Regions from separate parts of the Rhizobium sp. TBD182 genome, predicted to be linked through region 2. Evidence: predicted binding sites of a transcription regulator. Region 2 holds the regulator's gene; the other holds the start of a gene.
The links. Region 2 encodes LexA, which represses DNA repair genes until DNA is damaged. Its sites were predicted from a motif close to TGTTCNNNNTGTGTTCNG; they were not measured.
Positions count from the first base shown of each region.

Region 1: the regulator LexA is predicted to act here: its motif matches at 1,353-1,370, upstream of T18_RS05820 (PA0069 family radical SAM protein).

Region 1 is NZ_BDLN01000001.1:1,139,642-1,146,922, reverse strand. It holds gene T18_RS05820 (PA0069 family radical SAM protein) at 79-1,236, opposite strand; gene T18_RS05815 (hypothetical protein) at 1,526-2,044, shown strand; gene T18_RS05810 (FAD-binding oxidoreductase) at 2,072-3,505, opposite strand; gene T18_RS05805 (L-threonylcarbamoyladenylate synthase) at 3,554-4,531, opposite strand; gene T18_RS05800 (DUF6656 family protein) at 4,596-5,204, opposite strand; gene T18_RS05795 (aromatic ring-hydroxylating oxygenase subunit alpha) at 5,537-6,781, shown strand; gene T18_RS05790 (hybrid-cluster NAD(P)-dependent oxidoreductase) at 6,789-7,281, shown strand, end outside.
Region 2 is NZ_BDLN01000001.1:496,271-503,551, reverse strand. It holds gene T18_RS02590 (ComEC/Rec2 family competence protein) at 1-1,751, shown strand, start outside; gene T18_RS02585 (glutathione S-transferase family protein) at 1,768-2,451, opposite strand; gene lexA (transcriptional repressor LexA) at 2,890-3,612, opposite strand; gene T18_RS02575 (VOC family protein) at 3,824-4,705, shown strand; gene kdsA (3-deoxy-8-phosphooctulonate synthase) at 4,705-5,550, shown strand; gene eno (phosphopyruvate hydratase) at 5,698-6,972, shown strand.

The sequences.
Region 1 (7,281 bases), 640 kb from region 2:
TCCTTATGTGTCTGCACCGCTGGGTATCGTTGCGCGCATCGTAATGCGCCTTCGATCGGCCAAGCGGGCCTCATATTTTCAAAGCAGCGACAATTGCACGCCGGCACCTCCCGGCGGCACGAAGATGTCGTCGCGCAGGTGAATGCCACGGCGGATGAGGCCAAGCCGTTTCGTCGCCATTTCGAAACGCCTGCCGATCTGCCATGCATAGGGACCAGCACCCTTCATGCGTTTTCCGAATTCCGCATCGTAATCCTTGCCGTCGCGCATGGAGCGCACCAGCGACATGACATGCCGGTAGCGGTCCGGATAGTTGCGCAGCAGCCAGTCGCGGAAGAGGGGGCTGACCTCCAGCGGCAGGCGCAGCAGCACATAGGAGGCCTCCGTTGCGCCAGCGGCCTTGCCGGCTTCGAGAATGCGTTCGATCTCATGATCGTTGAGTGCGGGAATGACAGGTGCCATCATCACCGCCACGGGAATGCCGGCATCCGTCAGCGCCTTGACCGCTTCCAGCCGCTTTTCGGGCGTGGCGGCGCGCGGTTCCATGCTGCGTGCCAGCTTGCGGTCCAGCGTCGTCACGGAAATACCAACCTTGACGAGACCTTTCTTGGCCATGGGCGCCAGAATATCGATATCCCGCTTGATCAGGGCCGATTTGGTGACGATGGCGACGGGATGGTCGGCCTTTGCCAGCACTTCCAGTATCTGCCGCATGATGCGCCATTCGCGCTCGATCGGCTGATAGGGGTCGGTATTGGTGCCGATGGCAATGACGCGAGGCTTGTAGCCGGGCTTCGCCAGCTCCCTTTCGAGCAGCTTTGCCGCATCCGGCTTGGCGAAAAGCTTCGCCTCGAAATCCAGCCCCGCAGAAAGCCCCATATAGCTGTGCGTCGGACGGGCGAAACAGTAGATGCAGCCATGTTCGCAGCCGCGATAGGGATTGATGGAACGGTCGAAAGGGATGTCAGGCGATTCGTTGCGGCTGATGATGCTGCGCGGCTTTTCCACCTGCACTTCGGTGCGGAACTCCGGCAGCTCCTCGAGGGTCTGCCAGCCATCGTCGAAAACCTCCCGCTGCAGGGCCTCGAAGCGCCCGCCCGGGTTAAGTCCGGCACCACGCCCGCGACGACGGTCGATCTCGATGCGCAGGCCCGACGCATCGGCCAACGCATTGGCAATGTCAGGCGTATGGCTCGGCTGGAAAGCAGCCTGCCCCGAAAGCGTATGGTCTCTCATCTGGATGCTCCCAGGGTGCCGCACGCCTCTCAAGGCAAGCCAACGCCCTTAAACCGTTTCCACTCGAACCGGCGTTTCATTGCCTCTTCGAATGATTAAATTCCTACCGCAGAAACGAGAACATTACAAGAACAAAAAATGCAAAATCGATAGCTGGCAGACCCGCGGCCGGGGTCTTGTTTGTATCAATCCCACCTGAAGGTGGGTTAGAGTTAAGCCTGAACGGTCGCGGATTTTCTGACATCCAGCGCAGTGGCAATTTATTGTGCGATGCGTTAGAGCTATGCATATGTTGACAGTCATAATGGAATGCCGGGATCAGGAACCGGAACTGGCGCATACGCTGTCTGCGCTTGTAACCGGGGCCGTGGAAGGGCTGGTAAGCGACGTTGTGATCCTCGATCACGGTTCGCGCGATGGATCGTCGCGCGTCGCCGATGCCGCTGGCTGCCGTTTTTATGCGCAGTGGGATATTGAGGATGTCATGCGCTCGGCGCGCGGGCATTGGATCCTGCTGGTCGAACCGGGTGCGCGTCCGCAGAGCGGCTGGATCGAAGAGATTCTCGAATATGTGGCTGTCTGTGCCGAGCCCGCGCGTTTCTCGCCGTCCCGGTATCACAAGCGGCCCTTTTTCAGCCGGATAGTGCGCCGCCGTCCTCCCTTGGAATGCGGCTACCTGATGCCGAAGAAACATGCGGTGGCGATCGCAAAATCCGGCATGGGCCTGACACAGCTCGTGCACGCGCAAAAGCCGCGCCGCCTGAATGCGGAACTGGTTCCCGCCTGGACGGCGAGAACTTCCAACTAACATGCAACGATGATGAAGCTGCTGTCCCTAGCGGGCGGTGATCACCTTGCCGGGGTTCATAATGCCGGCGGGGTCAAAGGCGTGTTTGATGCGTCGCATCAGGTCCATTTCAATGCCAGGCCTGATCGTGGCCAGCTCGTCGCGCTTCAACTGGCCGATGCCATGTTCTGCCGAAATTGAGCCGCCGAGCGACAGTACGATGCCGTGCACGATCTCGTTCATATCCCGCCAGCGACCGATGAATTCAGCTTTGTCCGCACCAACCGGCTGGGAAATATTGTAGTGGATGTTGCCATCGCCCAGATGGCCGAAGGCGCAGACGCGGGCGCCGGGAATGGCGGCAAGAACGGCCTTTTCCGCCGTTGCCATGAATTCCGGTATCTTCGACACCGGAACGGAAACGTCGTGTTTGATAGAGCCGCCTTCAGGCTTTTGCGCATCCGACATGCTTTCGCGCATATGCCAGAGCGCCTGACGCTGCGCTTCCGATGAAGCGATCACCGCATCCTCGACCAGCCCAGCGGAAAAACCGCGCTCCAACAGCGATTGCATCATTGTTTCAGCCGTCTCAGCCGATGCGGAGGTGGAGATATCGATGAGCGCGTACCAGTCATGCGGCGTTTGTAGCGGATCGCGCACGCCGGGAATATGTTTGGCGGTGAATTCCACGCCGATGCGCGGCATCAGCTCGAAACCGGTCAGCGCTGTGCCGCAGAGGTTCGAGGCCATTTCGAACAGCTTCAACGCGTCCTCAGTGGATCGAAGACCGGCAAAACCCACCTGATGGCCGAGCGGCACGGGGAAAAGCTTCAGCACCGCACCGGTGATAACGCCGAGCGTGCCTTCCGAACCGATGAAGAGATCGCGCAGATCGTAACCCGTATTGTCCTTTTTCAGCCGGCGAAGCCCGTCCCAGATTTCACCTGTCGGCAGCACCACTTCAAGCCCCAGGCAAAGCTGGCGCATATTGCCATAAGCGAGAACTGCCGTGCCGCCGGCATTGGTGGCCAGATTACCGCCGATGCGGCACGAGCCCTGCGAGCCGAGCGACAGCGGGAACATCCGCTCCACGGTCGATGCGGCCTTGTGAATGTCGTCGAGAATGCAGCCGGCATCCGCAACGATGGTGTTGGCGACCGGATCGATGTCGCGGATACGGTTCATGCGCTCGAGCGAGAGGATGATGTCGGTTCCGTCAGCACGCGGCGTCTGGCCACCCACAAGGCCGGTATTGCCGGTCTGCGGCACGATGGGCGTGCCGCTTTCGCTGGCGAGCTTCAGGATGGCTGCAACCTCCTCGACAGTGCCGGGCTTGAGCAGCAGCGGTGACGCACCATGGTAAAGCCCGCGATTTTCCACAAGACGCGGCGCCATTTCCACAGCGTCGCGCACCGCGTTTTTTTCGCCGACAATGGCAGTGAAGCGGTCGAGGATGTCGGAGGAGGGGGCTGCGATTGTCATTGGCGTCTCGCTGTCATTTGAAACGGTGGGCGAAATGGTGAAATACCGTCAGCCTCGCGGCGCGGCAGCGCGGGAAAGGCGGTCATTGATCGCCTCTCCAAGACCGTGGGCGGGAATGGTTGTGACCGCGATTGTCGCGGCACCGCTCGCATCGGCTGCTTTGAGATAATCGAACAGATTGGCGGCCGCCTCGGCAAGGTCGCCGGAAGGGCTGAGGTCGAGAACGGTACGGGCCGTCTCTTGTCCCTCAACCGCGATGCCGCCGAACTGGATCAGTGCCTCGTCGGAAGAAACGGATGTCGCGTCGAGGCGAACAGCTGCACCGGGCGCATAATGCGAGGCCAGCATTCCGGGTGCCTCGATGGCGGCTGATGCCTTTTCCGGCCGTTCGAGCTGGGTGCCGGTGATGCGCTCGATCTCCTCGGTGACGATGCCGCCGGGACGAAGCAGCCGCACCCGCCCGTCGTCTTCCACTTTGACGATGGTGGATTCGACACCGACGGAGGCAGCACCGCCATCAAGAATGAGGTTGATCCTGTTACCGAGATCGGCCTCGACATGGGCCGCACTGGTGGGGCTGATCTTGCCGGAACTATTTGCGCTGGGCGCAGCAAGAGGTTTGTCGAACCGGCGGATCAGATCACCGGCGAAACCCTGCGGAACGCGAATGCCGACGGTATCGAGCCCGGCCGTTGCGAGTGAGTGAATGCCGCTTGCCGGTTTCAGCGGCAGAACCAGCGTCAACGGGCCCGGCCAGAAGGTTTCTGCGAGGCGTCGCGACACGGGATCGAAAACCGCATAACGTTCGGCCATGGCGATATCGGCCATATGGCAGATCAGCGGATTAAACTGCGGCCTGCCTTTCGTTTCGTAAATGCGGGCAATGGCCGCCGGATCGGTTGCGTCCGCAGCAAGGCCGTAGACGGTTTCCGTGGGCAGGGCGATTGGCTGGCCGCGGGAAAGCTCCTCGACGGCCGCCTGCAAGGCGGTTTCCCGCTCGTTTTCGATATCGATATGACGCGCCATGATGCTGCCTTTCAGGGCGTCAATAGCGTATTTCAGGGCCTTATGGAAAGCGCTATCGTGGCTTTTATATTGCCTTGATGATCTTGCGCATCTCGTCCGAGCGGGCGCCGAGCATAAGCACGTTTTTGAGCGCTACGCGCGGGTCGTGGGTCTGGAACAGCAGGCCGCCGCGATGGAAGGAGGTATCGATGGCGACGTTCTTGTTTGGAAGCGCGTTGATGGCGACTGCGAAATACATCCGCGAATAGCGCGCATCGATGTTTTCGAAGAAGTTCTCGGCCCCGCTCAACTCGGCGAAGAAATTCGCGAAATAGAATGACCAGAGCACATGGCGCTCTGCGTCGAAACTGGTTTTCGCTGCCGTGACATGGCAATAGCCGAGATGCGGCCGCTCATCCAGCAGATGGTGGAAAACCATCTTGGGAAAACGGATGGACTGGTGAAAGCCATTGAGACGGCTATGGGTGGCATCGGCAGCAGCCTCGAGCTTGCGTCCGGTCATCGCCGCCACTTCTTCATGGCTGTAATAGACGCGTTCCCTCGGCAGCCAGCGTTCTTCGTAGCGGCTGATGCGCCCGGTTCGCAGGAAATCCGAATGCGCGGTCTTTGAACGTATCGGCGTGACCGAATGTTTGCCGGCATCGAAATAACGTATGCGTGTCGCCTTCTCCACCCGGAACGCCCTCGTTGTTGTCGATCAGGCAATATAGTTTAGGGCATGTTAAAACTCCGTTGCGCCACACCCCCCGTTTTTTAACGGGTAGAGAGGGAGCTGCGCGACATCATGCGTCATATTGCGACGTTGTTTCCGACGGGGAATAGCTGCCGGATTTCGCAGCGGAATGGCGTGCAAAGGCCATTGGCGCATGTCGCAATTTGTCGCCAATGCGGAAGCCGATGTCGCTGTCTGCGCTACCGCAAATGAACGCTGATGTTTAGATGGGATCACACTTCCGCAGTCCGATAAATGGTGTGGGGCAGGGCGGTTTGATCGAGGATTTGGCCATGGAATTGCGTGATACCGTACTGCGTCAGCTGAAGAACCGCCGCGAAGGCTTCAGCCTGGAACAGTCTTTCTACACGGACCCGGATTATTTCAATCTGGACATGGAAACCATCTGGTACCGCGACTGGCTGTTTGTCGGCCATGATTGCGAAGTGCCGAAGGCCGGTAACTACATCACCGTTCAGGTCGGCGCCTATTCCGTCGTCATCATTCGCGGTCGCGATGGACAGATTCGCGCCCTCCATAATTCCTGTCGCCATCGCGGTTCCCGCGTCTGCTCTTCACATAAGGGCCAGTCCGCACGCCTCGTCTGTCCCTATCACCAGTGGACCTACGATCTGGACGGCAAGCTGCTGTTTGCCCGCCATATGGGCGATGATTTCGACAAGGCTGAATTCGGCCTGAAGCCGGTCCACTGCGAAACCGTTGCCGGTTACGTCTTCATCTGCCTGGCAGACCAGCCCGCCGATTTCGCGCCGATGCGCGCCGAGGTCGAAAGCTACATGGCGCCGCATCGCATCTGGGAAGCCAAGGTCGCGCATGAAAGCACGATCATCGAAAAGGGTAACTGGAAGCTCGTCTGGGAAAACAACCGCGAGTGCTACCATTGCGCCGCCAACCATCCGGAACTCTGCCGCACCTATCCTGAAAACCCGAGCGTTACGGGTACGGACGGTGGTGCAAGCGATCCCGAGATCGGTGGCCACTGGGCACGCTGCGAGGCTGCCGGCCTGCCGAGCCGCTTCAAGATCGATCCGAAAGGCCAGTTCCGTGTTGCCCGCATGCCGCTGATCGGCGAGGCGGAAAGCTACACCATGTCGGGAAAACGCGCCGTGCGCCGGCCGCTTTCCGATGATGTCAGCATCAGCCATATCGGCGCGCTGCTTCTGTTCCATTATCCGACGACCTGGAACCACTTCCTCGGCGACCATACCATTTCCTTCCGCGTGCTGCCGCTCAACGCCAATGAGACCATGGTCACTACCAAATGGCTGGTGCACAAGGATGCGGTTGAAGGCGTGGATTACGATCTCGAGGATCTCACGCACGTCTGGAACGAAACCAACGATCAGGACCGCCGCATCGTCGAGGAAAACGCCTTCGGCATCCGTTCGCCCGCTTACCAGCCCGGCCCCTATTCCATGGAAGACGAGGGCGGCGTGATGCAGTTCGTCAACTGGTATGCCGATTTCATGGTTGACCGGCTGTCGGGCGACAAGGCCCGCCTTTCGGCAGTAGCGTAACGCGAAGATGAATATGGCTGTGACCTACAAGCACATAGACGAGATGAAGCCGTGGAGCGACAAGCTCCACCTGCTGGAATGCATTTCGGTGACGCCCGAGACGCCTGACGTGATGACATTCCTGTTCCGGTCGGAGGATCAGAACTGGTTCCGTTACCTGCCGGGCCAGTTCGTGACACTGGAGTTGCCGGTAGGCAAGGAGCCGCTCTACCGCACCTACACATTGTCCTCCAGCCCGTCGCGGCCCTATGCGCTGTCGGTCACGGTCAAGGCGCAGGCCACCAGCATCGGCACGCGCTGGATGTTCGACAATCTGAAGCCCGGCATGAAAATCCGGGCACTCGGCCCGCTCGGCGATTTCTCTTATGTCCGGCATCCCGGCGACAAATACCTGTTCATCTCGGCCGGCTCCGGCGTGACGCCGATGATGTCGATGGTGCGCGACATGAGCGACCGCGCGCCGCAGAGTGACATCGCCTTCATCAATTGCTCGCGCTCGC
Region 2 (7,281 bases):
TTTATAAATCACCGGATGCGCTTGTATCACCCGTTGGTGACGCAAGGGCTGACAAGGGTTGGTTGGAATGGGCCGATATGCGGCTTTACGGCCTTCGCAGCGCAATTGCCGAACGCATCCGCACCACCATCGGCGGTGATGCCGGAGCCTTCGCCGCCTCCATCATCACCGATGAGAGACAGGCTATATCGGCGGAGACGATGGAGGCGTTGCGGCTCTCCGGCCTTGCCCATATCGTTGCCATATCCGGGCTCAACATGGCACTGGCCTCCGGCATATTCTTTGTTGGCCTGAGACTGGCTTTCAGCTTGTTCCCCGCCTTTGCGCAGCGCTGGCCGGTCAAGAAGATCGCGGCTTTCGCGGCACTGCTGATGACGCTTGCCTATTATCTGATTTCCGGTTTTGCCGTTTCCGCCGAGCGTGCCTGGCTGATGATGTCTGTGATGCTGATTGCTGTCCTTTTCGATCAACCATCACTCAGCCTCAGAAACGTTGCCATTTCCGCCCTGATCATTCTGGCTTTCTCGCCCTCGGAAATCATGGGTCCGAGTTTTCAGATGTCATTTGCCGCCACCATAGCGCTTGTTTCGGCCTATGCCTTCTGGAGCCGTTGGCGTACGGATCGCGAGCGGCTGTTCATCGGGCGCAAGCCCGCATGGCTGAAGGTGGCGGAAATGATGGGCGCGGTCATTGGCGGCGTTATCACGACGTCGCTGATCGGGGGCCTTTCTACGGCGATCTATTCGGTCGAACATTTTCACCGTGTCACCACCTATGGACTGTTCGCCAATCTGGCTGCAATGCCGCTCATGTCGCTGATCGTCATGCCATTCGCTCTTATCGCCATGCTGCTGATGCCCTTCGGGCTCGACGCGCCGTTCCTGAAGATCATGGGTTATGGCATGGCACTCGTCATCGAGGTTGCAAACGAGGTGGCCTCCTGGGGCGGCAGCGCAGCGACGGGGCGTCCGCATGGCTGGTTTATCGGTTTGGCTTCGGTGGGTTTCCTGCTGCTGACATTGCTGCGCAGCCGGCTTGCGCTTCTTGGCATCCCGTTTCTGCTCTTGGCCTTCGGCGTGTCGGCAGTTACGGCCTATCGTGATCTGCCAGATCTATTGATTCACGAGGACGGCGAATTGGTGGCACTCGTGGAGGATGGCAAGGTCTCAACCACAAAAGCCCGTCCGCAGAGCTTCGTTTACGGCCAGTGGCAAAGGGCGCTGCTGCTGCCGGAAAAAATCGTGCCGCCGGGTTTTATAAATGGCGAGAGCACGGCAAATACTGCTGGTTCTGACTCGAGATCGAAACTGTCGCCCGAAGACATGGCTGTGGTGGTACGCGAGATGACGGCGGCGCTCAAAGACGCCAAAGCTGGCGTCTTCACCTGCAGGAAAGACATATGGTGCGTAGCGAGCGCCGCGAGCGGAGAATGGATCGTCGTTCTGGAAGATGGCCGCTTCGCCGGAAAAGCCTGCGATATTGCCGATATCGTCGTTGTTTCCCGCAGAACCTCTTTTTCGCAGTGCCGCTCGGGTGCACTCCTGCTCAGCCGTGACATCTTGCGGCGTCTCGGTTCTGTGGAAATAGATTTTGCTGACAAGAGGGAGGAGGGTGTGGCGAGCGGGCTGCGCGCCGCAATCGCCGGAACGGACAGGCCCTGGAGCCAGCACCGTTATTACGACTGGAAAAGCGGACGTTTCGACCGTGATCTGCCGCAGCCCATCATCCGGCTGCTGGCGGCGTCGCAATGACTGCCGCCAGCATGGATCATCGGGCCTTGGCGCGCAAATCTTCAGTCAATTCGCCGATCCCGCCAACTTCCTCTTCATGACCAGCGTCGCGCCAGCTCTCCTTCAAACCGGCCTCGTACCATTCTTGCATGGCAGGCAGGGCGAGCAGCCGGTCGCAATAGGCTTTCGCTGCTGGCGAAAGATCCGCGCTGCCATAGGTCTGGAAACGGAATGCAACCGGGCAGAAAAAAGCATCGACCGCCGTGAACTTTTGACCGGCAAGATATGGCCCGCCGAATTTTGTGAGACCCTCGCTCCACAACGCATCGATCCGCTTTACATCGGCCTTAAGCCCGGCATCGCCGCTCCTGGGTTTGACCCGAATGCCCACCGACATGGGATAGAGATTGCGAAGCGAGGAAAAGCCGGCATGCATCTCACTTGCGGCCGAACGCGACCAGGCCCTCGCATGCTTGTCGCTTGCCCAGACACCCTGGTGTCTTTCGGCAAGATATTCGACGATCGAAAGCGTTTCCCAAACCGTCATACCCTCGTCGACCAGGCAGGGCACCTTGCCCGTCGGCGAAAAGGAGGAGAAGGATACGCCTTCGCCGAACGGAATGAGCTTTTCATCAAAGGCGATACCGAGCGTGCGCATCAATACCCACGGCCGCAGCGACCATGAAGAATAGTTCTTGTTGGCTATATAAAGATCGTACATGGCGTATCTCCCGGATATGACGCGTATTTCTACACCTGCCAAGCGTTCACGGAATATCGAAAATTATCCATGGCTCCCATAAACGCCGTTGATGAATGGTGATGTGGGGCCGCTGAGAGCGCGCCTTCGATAAGTCACCCTTTGGTGACGACTAAAACTGACTGCGCAACACGACAGAACAACGTCGCTAAAAAACAGCGGATGGGATCGCTTCGACAATTACAGCGAGCAGCCCATTCGCCACCACGCCTGTAGCGAAACCGAAGCATCTTTATGGAGCAGGAACTCAGTTTAGAAAGGGCAACGCGCATAGGCTGGATGGCGCATATCCTCGTGCACCCGCAAAAGCCCGCCACGTTTGGAAAAAGCCAAACCCAATATAGGCGCCATCTTCACGATGACGCCTATTATAACGTGAATACGTTCGGTTCGATAAGATCAATGGTAGCGGCGGATCAGCCCCACCAGCTTGCCCTGAATTTTAACCCGGTCGGGCCCGAAGATACGGGTCTCATAGGCTGGGTTTGCCGCCTCGAGCGCAATGGAGGCACCCTTGCGGCGGAAGCGCTTCAGCGTGGCTTCCTCGTCATCCACCAGAGCCACAACGATATCCCCGGGATTGGCGGTGTTGCCGTTGCGGATGATGACTGTGTCGCCGTCGAAAATGCCGGCCTCGATCATCGAATCACCCTTGACCTCAAGAGCGTAATGTTCGCCCGTGCCAAGCATGTCTACTGGCACGGCCACATCATGGGTGTTGTTCTGGATGGCGGAAATCGGTACGCCCGCAGCGATGCGGCCCATGACCGGCACGGTGACAGCGCCGCCCAGATCATTGGCCGGCGTCTTGGGGGCAGGGGCCGGTTCCGGCGTTTTGGGCTTGCCAAGGCTGCCTTCGATAACGCTTGGCGAAAAGCCGCGCTGCGGCCTTGCACCCGGCGTATAAGCCTCGGGCAGCTTGATGACTTCCAGCGCCCGAGCTCTATTCGGTAGCCGACGAATGAATCCTCGCTCTTCGAGAGCGGTTATCAGGCGGTGGATGCCGGATTTCGAAGCAAGATCGAGTGCGTCCTTCATTTCATCGAAGGAGGGCGGCACGCCGGACTCTTTCATTCGTTCATGAATGAAGAGAAGCAATTCCTGCTGTTTGCGCGTGAGCATGAGGAAAACACCCTTTAGAATCGTAGTGGAAGTCGCGAAACAAATACAGAACGAACACTATATGTTCCATATGTGTTCTGCAATCCCCTAAAATTTCGTGAAGGTGCCATCTGTTGCTGTGATGATTTGCCTCATAGCACGCAATTGTGCTTTTGTGCGGTCGAAACCGTCCCGGCATGCTCCGGGCGGAAGGCCAGCAGGATACATTTTCATGACGAAACCCTATAGCGTTGACCATCTCGTTTTGCCCGTGGAAGTCATAGGCGTCGCCGTGAAGCGCCTCGTCAGTCTTGGCTTTACGGTTGCGCCGGAGGCTCTGCATCCTTTCGGCACCCAAAATGCCTGCGTATTTTTCGCCGATGGCACCTATCTGGAGCCGCTCGCAATTACTGATCCGGCTAAATATAATGCGTCAATAGAGAGGGGTGATGTTTTCACTGGCAGGGATGTGGCCTTCCGGCAACGGGACGGGCAGGAGGGTTTTTCGGCTCTTGTCGCCAGGACTGAAGACGCCTTGGTTGACCATGAGCGGTTTCGGGCAGCCGGCCTTTCGGCGGGCGATGTTTTCGAGTTTTCGCGGCCTGTTCGGATGCCGGATGGCTCGCAAGGCGAGGCGGCGTTCCGGCTTGCTTTTGCTGCAAGCGGGGCGGCCGCGGATTTCTTTTTGTTCAGTTGTCAACGGGTTCAAGCCCTTCCGGGCGATCGCACCATGCTGGAGCGCCACGCCAATGGTGTCACCGGCCTCAGTGAAATCGTCCTGTTTACCGGCGGCGATATGAAGGTGGCGGGCCTGATCGAGACGGTGTTTGGCTGTGAAGGCAAATGGTCTCCGGGCGGTGATATGGTTTTCGCGACCGGCAATGCCAGCATCAGATTGACCGGAAAACCGGCTTTCAGCGGGCAGGCCCTGAATGCTCAGGATGGCAACGAAGGCGGATTGCGCGGCGCGGGCATTGTCTTTTCGTCACACGATCTTGCCGTGACAGAGGCGGTGCTTGCTGCTAATGGCGTGTCCTGCGCAAAAGCGGACGGCCGTCTGGTGGTGCCCGCAGCACCCGGTCAGGGTGTTGCCTTCGCCTTCGAGGAAAAATGATGAGCGTTACGAACAATCTTAAAGTCACCGCCGGCGATGGCGCCAGCAAGGTTTCCTTCTCGAATACCGAGCGGTTTTCGCTGATTGCCGGCCCCTGCCAGATGGAAAGCCGCGAACATGCCTTCATGATCGCTGGCGTCCTGAAGGAGCTTTGCGACAAGCTGGGAATAGGGCTTGTCTACAAGTCCTCTTTCGACAAGGCGAACCGCACTTCGCTTTCCGGAAAACGCGGCATCGGCCTGGATAACGCGATGCAGGTTTTTGCCGATCTCAAAAAGGAATTCGGTTTTCCTGTTCTGACCGACATCCACACGGAAGAGCAATGCGCCATCGTTTCCGAGGTGGTGGACGTGCTGCAGATTCCGGCGTTCCTCAGCCGCCAGACCGATCTTCTCGTTGCTGCCGCCAAAACCGGCCGCGTCATCAACGTCAAGAAAGGCCAGTTTCTGGCGCCCTGGGACATGAAGAACGTGCTCGCCAAGCTCAATGAGAGCGGCAATCCGAATGTGATGTTGTGCGAGCGCGGCGCGTCCTTCGGTTACAACACGCTGGTTTCCGACATGCGCTCTTTGCCGATCATGGCAGCGCTCGGCGCACCTGTCGTGTTCGATGCCACCCATTCGGTGCAGCAACCGGGCGGGCAGGGCGGCTCCACAGGTGGCCAGCGCGAATTCGTCGAGACGTTGGCGCGTGCGGCCGTTGCGGTTGGCGTGGCCGGCCTCTTCATCGAGACGCATGAGGATCCGGACAATGCGCCGTCAGACGGCCCTAACATGGTCCACTTGAAGGACATGCCGAAACTGCTCGAAAAGCTTCTGGCTTTCGACGCGATTACGAAAGCCTGATCGGCTGACCGTGACGGCGGGCACTTTTGTGCCAATCGATTTTAATGGCGGGCGGGCCGTTTCCGCTGCCCACCGTCATTGTAATTTCTTCGCCATCGTCTAAGACAGGCGACGGAAAATATCTGTTCCATTCCCAAGGGAGAGACCATGACTGCCATTACCGATATCATCGCGCGCGAAATTCTCGACAGCCGCGGCAATCCGACCGTTGAAGTCGACGTTTATCTCGAAGACGGCTCCATGGGCCGTGCCGCCGTTCCCTCCGGCGCCTCCACCGGCGCGCATGAGGCGGTTGAGCTGCGCGATGGCGGCAAGCGTTATCTCGGCAAGGGCGTGGAAAAGGCGGTCGAAGCCGTCAATACGGAAATCTTCGACGCGATTGGCGGTTTCGACGCTGAAAACCAGATCCAGATCGACCAGATGATGATCGCGCTCGACGGCACGCCGAACAAGTCGCGCATCGGCGCCAACGCCATCCTCGGCGTGTCGCTCGCCGTTGCGAAGGCTGCCGCTGAAGCCTCCGGCCTGCCGCTTTACCGTTATGTCGGCGGCCCGAACGCGCATCTGCTGCCGGTTCCGATGATGAACATCATCAACGGCGGCGCGCATGCCGATAACCCCATCGACTTCCAAGAATTCATGATCCTGCCGGTCGGCGCAGAAAACATTCGCGAAGCCGTGCGCATGGGCTCCGAAGTCTTCCATACGCTGAAAAAAGAACTGTCCGCACAGGGCCACAACACCAATGTCGGCGATGAGGGCGGTTTTGCACCGGGTCTCGAAAGCGCGCCGGCAGCACTCGATTTCATCATGAAGTCGATCGAAAAGGCTGGCTACCGTCCAGGCGACGACATGTTCATCGGTCTCGACTGTGCGGCGACCGAATTCTTCAAGAACGGCAATTACGTTTATGAAGGCGAAGGCAAGACCCGTTCGCCGATCGAGCAGGCCGAATACCTGGCCGAGCTCGTGGCGAAATATCCGATCATCTCCGTCGAAGATGGCATGGCTGAAGACGACTGGGATGGCTGGAAGGCGCTGACCGATCTCATTGGCAACAAGTGCCAGCTGGTGGGCGACGATCTTTTCGTAACCAACTCCGCCCGCCTTCGCGACGGTATCAAGATGGGTGTCGCCAACTCCATCCTCGTCAAGGTCAACCAGATCGGTTCGCTTTCCGAGACGCTGGACGCAGTCGAAACGGCGCACAAGGCAGGTTACACCGCCGTCATGTCGCACCGTTCGGGCGAAACGGAAGATTCCACCATCGCCGATCTCGCGGTTGCAACCAACTGCGGTCAGATCAAGACCGGCTCGCTTGCCCGTTCCGACCGGCTCGCAAAGTACAACCAGCTTATCCGCATTGAAGAAATGCTGGGCCCGCAGGCTGCTTACGCCGGCCGTTCGATCCTGCGCGGATAATCCGCGTTCGGGTTTCGCGATATGGCCCGCCGCCTGGCGGGCCAGTCTCAGGGATGGGCGGTTTATCCGCACTGCTCACTCCCGAGTTGATCCGGGGTTCAGTCAGCCCAGGTCCCTGGGTTGAAAGGACTCTTTTCACGGCGAAGACGCGCTGTGGCTTGATGCCGGATCACGCTCGGCATAACGAACTCTCTCTGATATCGTCGTCATTATTAGCCCGCCTCTGGCGGGCTTTTTTGCGTCTATCAGTCGCCCGGAATTTAAGGTCAACGGATAGTTAAACAATCCGCATTAGTCTCGAGACTCACA